One region of the Aminivibrio sp. genome, then DNA from elsewhere that is predicted to be linked to it. Evidence: a T-box and tRNA genes for the amino acid it is inferred to sense, from the RefSeq annotation. Region 1 holds a T-box; the other holds one or more tRNA genes.

What was found. The T-box of region 1 lies ahead of thrS (threonine--tRNA ligase). A T-box ahead of a tRNA ligase gene usually reads a tRNA of that ligase, here a tRNA-Thr.
Region 2: it encodes a tRNA-Thr, which carries the amino acid that the T-box ahead of thrS (threonine--tRNA ligase) is inferred to sense. The anticodon was not compared.

Annotation. Positions count from the first base shown of each region.
Region 1 covers NZ_JAESIH010000074.1:27,355-29,811, forward strand. Annotated here, with positions in the region: gene JMJ95_RS12705 (polyribonucleotide nucleotidyltransferase) at 1-814, shown strand, start outside; gene dut (dUTP diphosphatase) at 822-1,262, shown strand; T-box leader at 1,300-1,523, shown strand; gene thrS (threonine--tRNA ligase) at 1,569-2,457, shown strand, end outside.
Region 2 covers NZ_JAESIH010000005.1:7,990-10,446, forward strand. Annotated here, with positions in the region: partial or broken gene JMJ95_RS00235 (hypothetical protein) at 1-593, shown strand, start outside; tRNA gene JMJ95_RS00240 (tRNA-Thr) at 946-1,021, shown strand; tRNA gene JMJ95_RS00245 (tRNA-Tyr) at 1,044-1,128, shown strand; tRNA gene JMJ95_RS00250 (tRNA-Thr) at 1,143-1,218, shown strand; gene alaE (L-alanine exporter AlaE) at 1,608-2,069, opposite strand; gene JMJ95_RS00260 (amidohydrolase) at 2,258-2,457, shown strand, end outside.

The DNA of each region.
Region 1 (2,457 bases):
GGATTTCAAGGTGGCGGGAACCAGGGACGGAGTCACGGCCCTGCAGATGGACAACAAGGCCGGCGGCATCACCAGGGGGATCCTTGAGCAGGCCCTCGGGCAGGCAAAAGCGGCACGGATGGCCATCCTCGAGAAGATGGAGGCCGCCATTCCAGCGCCGGCGCAGCTTTCCCCCAACGCTCCCAGGATCTTCATGACCGCCATTGACCCCGAGAAGATCCGCGACGTCATCGGCCCCGGCGGAAAGGTCATCCGTGGAATCACCCAGAAGACCGGCGTGAAGATCAACGTGGAGGACAATGGTGAAATTTACATCGCCGGTTCCTCCCAGGACAAGGTTGACGAGGCCCTTGCCATTATCCGGGGCCTCACAAAGGACCTCGAAGCCGGCGAGGTGTATTACGGCACGGTTACCAGGCTCATGGCCTTCGGTTTGTTCATTGAATGCCTTCCCGGCAAGGAGGGGCTGCTCCACGTGAGCGAGGTGAGTACCTACAGGATCCCGAAGGTGGACGACGTCTTCAAGGTGGGGGACAAGGTACTGGTCATGGTCAAGGAGATCGACGACATGAACAGGGTGAACCTGACCAGGCGCCGCATCCTCGAGAACGAGGCCCGGATCTCGGACGAGGGCCTTTCCGACGTGCTTCCCGCCGAAAAGGAGCGGGAGGAGGTCATTGCCGCCCTTGCAGCGGCTGCAAAGGCCAATCCTTCCCCCGAGAGGGATCGCCCTTCTCACGGCGGCGGCAGGCCTGACCGGGGAGACAGGAGAGGCGGCGGACCCCGCCGTCATTCGTCCGGAGGAAGGGAATAAACCTTCCATGGACGTACCAGTAAAGATTGTCCGGGAGGGGATGGCGAACCAGCTACCCCTCCCGGAATATGCCACGGCTTTTTCAGCGGGCGTTGACCTGAGAGCTGCTGAAGACAAGGTCCTTCTTCCCGGTGAATGGGCCGCCGTCCCCACGGGGCTCAGGATCGAGCTTCCCGAGGGGTACGAAGGCCAGGTCAGGCCGAGGAGCGGCCTGGCTGCCAGGCACGGTGTCACGGTGCTGAACGCTCCGGGTACCATAGACAGTGATTACAGGGGCGAGATACGGGTGCTCCTCATTAACCACGGAAAGAAATCCTTCACCGTCACCGCCGGCGACAGGATTGCCCAGCTCATATTGGCCCCTGTGTCCAGGATTTCCTGGAGGGAGGAAGCCCTGGGGGACTCCGATCGGGGCGAGGGAGGTTTCGGCAGCACCGGCAGGAGTTGACAGAAACGCCTTTTCGGGGTATAAGACACGAAAACAAGTTTATGCGATGACGGGGAGAGTAGAAGCACCCCTCCGCGACAGAGAGGGAAACCCGAGGCTGGAAGGTTTCCTGCGGAGCTTCTTCGAAAACCGCCCCTGAGCGGGTGCCGAAAAACCTTCGGGAACAAGGCGCCGGGGTCCGCCCCTGACAGCGGTCAACGAGCGCCGGCTTTTTAAAGCCGGAATTGGAGTGGAACCACGGCAGCCCACGCCGTCTCCGAAAGGAGATGTGTGGGCTTTTTTCATTATTACGAGGAGGAGAGAATCATGTATGAACTGAAAGAACCGGAAGGAAAAAGTGTGCGGCTTTCATCGGGAACAGCGGGGGAAGCACTGGACAAACTCGGCCTCAAAAGCGGCGCCGTGGCGGCGAAACTGAACGGAAAGGCTGTTGACCTATCCTCGGAAATCATGGAGAGCGGCGACATCGCTCCCATAACGGCCGACTCGGAAGAGGGACTGGACATCCTCCGTCACTCCGCAGCTCACCTTATGGCCCAGGCGGTGTCGGAACTTTATCCCGGTACCCGGTACGGTGTGGGCCCTTCCATAAAGGACGGATTCTACTACGATATGGAAATTCCCGGAGGCATCACCGAGGAAGACCTCCCCAAAATTGAAAAGGAAATGCGGCGCCTTGCAAAAAGGGCGATTCCCGTGGAACGGCGGGAAATGACCAGAGAGGAAGCCCTTGCCTACTTCATGGAGAAGAACGATCCTTACAAGACGGAGATCATATCCGGGCTGGAGGAGGATCATGTGTCCCTGTATTTCCAGGGTGACTACGCTGACCTCTGCCGCGGACCCCATGTGCCGAACACGTCCTACCTGAAGCATTTCCGCCTTCTCACCGTGGCGGGAGCTTACTGGAGGGGGGACGAAAAGAACATCATGCTCACCCGGGTCTACGGCACCGCTTTTGCTACCGAGGATGCCCTGGAGGCGTACATCCGCAGGATGGAAGAGGCGAAGAGCAGGGATCACCGCCGCCTCGGCAGGGAGCTTGATCTTTTCAGCCTCCAGAACGAGGCCCCCGGTTTTCCTTTCTTCCACCCAAAGGGCATGGTGATCATGAACTGTCTCATGGACTTCTGGAAGAAAGAGCACATAAAACGGGGGTACAGCGAGATCCGGACGCCTCTCATCCTGGACCGGG
Region 2 (2,457 bases), on a different contig from region 1:
CCTACGCCGGCGGTCAGACTGTGAGCGGGATTGATGTAGGTAATCCGGTGCTCTCCTTCTCTGAAGTGCCGGGGTGGACAAAACCGGAAAATCGGAGGGTTGTTGTCCGTAACGGAGCGGTAACTAGAGCCTCCGGCACCTATGTCCGCCATACCGGATCGGTCAAGGTGGACATCACCGGTACAAAGGACGGCCGGTGGAGCCTCGACGGAAAGGGGAATTACCCCGGCGGATGGACGGCGGGCAACGTAGTTGTTGGGACCTATAGGATCCTGTTCTCCGATGTGCCCGGTAGGATCAAACCTGAACCCATAACCATCACCGTCAGTAAGGGAGCCACAACTGCCGTTTCGGCCGCATACACTCAGAATACCGGTGCGATTACAGTTACTATCGACGGCCCCAAAGAAGCTCAATGGAGCATTGACGGAATGGGAAGCTACGAAAGCGGCCAGACTGTGGGCGAAATCCTCTTGGGCAATCATGTTATTTCTTTCTCCTACGTGAAAGGATGGAAGTCTCCTGCTGACATGACGGTCACTGTCCAGAGGGGGGCCACCGTCTCGGCATCCGGCGTTTATACGCGACGATAGGCGGTTCTGGAACTTTTCCGCCGCATCCTGACTGACTTACAGGGCAGGTCCCTCTCCGGAAAATGGGGAGGGACCTTTTATTCGCAAGAGGAAAGAACAGCACGCAGAAAAACCTTGCCGGCCCTCAACCCTCGGTTTAGGATCGAGGCATCCGTGTCGGTTTCTCTCCTTTCAGGCGCCCTCCCCCAGGTACCTCTCCGCAAAGAGCGCAAAGCGGGATCTCTTCGCCTCCGGGGAGGGCGAATTCACCGTATGCCCGTCGACACTCCCTCTGCCTGAAAAATTTGCGGATTTAGGGGACAAATCGAAGGTTGACATCTCCGTTTGAGCCGCTATAATATACCTTCGTTGAGCCGGTGTAGCTCAGCAGGTAGAGCAGCTGACTTGTAATCAGCAGGTCCCCGGTTCGAGTCCGGGTGCCGGCTCCAGTAAAAAGCCAGGCAAAATTTTGGTGGGATGGCCGAGTGGTCAAAGGCAGCAGACTGTAAATCTGCCGACACCGTCTACGAAGGTTCGAATCCTTCTCCCACCACCATTTCATACAAGAAAGCCGACTTAGCTCAGCAGGTAGAGCACATCCATGGTAAGGATGGGGTCTCCGGTTCGAGTCCGGAAGTCGGCTCCATATAAAGACAAGGCTCCGTCACTTGTGCGGAGCCTTGTCTTTATATGGAGCCGTGAAACTGTTCTTCTTTCAGGCAAATCTTCTCACGAAATACCCTAAATCCGCAGGCAGCGGGGAGTGTCACCAGTGCTCGCTTGGGCGGGGGGTGCAGATTGTCGTCCTTGACAACTGCCCAGGCGATCATCTCGGCTCCCTGCGTTCGCCGGTTGCCTGCCTGTGAAACCGACACCCGTGTCGGTTTCTCTCACCTCAGGCGCCCTCCCCAGGGGATAATCTCTTCGCCCCTGGGGAGGGCGAATTCACCTTATGCCCGGCGACACTCCCTCTGCCTGAAAAATTAGCGGATTTAGGAATACAGGGGAATCTTGACGAAACCCGGCTCTTTCCCCTTACAGTTTTCTTGCGAGATTCCCGGCGATTCGCCTGCAAAATTCAAGAAAGATTCCGTAGGGCCTGCCGGCAAGCGAAAAGACGACCGACATGAATGCCGACGAAAGAAATATCTGTTTCCATGTCGCCCCTGCGCAAAGGAGTACAATGACATAGAGCGGGACCTGAAAAATGACGAAGGCTAGCGTGTCGCCCAGAATCATTTTCCACGGTTTCGTTCCGTCAATCCCGAGGGCGAGAAATAACCTGTCCCGGAACAAGCCATAGGGCCTCCCGGTAACAAGATTGACTGGTATGGCCGCTATTCTGGCGGTGACGGACTGAAAAAACGTCAGCTTCGCGATAAAAATCTCAATACCCATGCACAATGCCGTGGAAAAAAGAACCATAGCCGAAACATCGGCGATCAGGAAGCAGATCCTTTCTTTTCCCTTCCCGACAGATCCCCCGGAATCATTCAAGAACCTCACCCGCCCCGTGCGACCGTTCCGCCTCGTTCTTTTTTCTTCAGATTTTCTCATTTCCATCAGCCTTAGTATACTGCTTTTTCCGAAAATAACACGGAATGCTTACCAGGAAAGGGCATTGGACAATGGGTCCTCTATTCTTCATAATATGGGGAAGAAATATTCACCCGGAGGGGATGCCCGTGTATGCACGGATAGAAGAACTGGCGGACAGGATGACGGAAAAGCTCGTCGCCTGCCGCAGGGATTTCCACAAGTACGCCGAAAGCGGCTGGTTCGAGATGAGGACAGCCTCCATCATTGCCCGACGCCTCACCGGCATGGGCTATGAGGTTTTAGCAGGACGGGACGTCTGCCTTGACGAATCCCGCATGGGACTGCC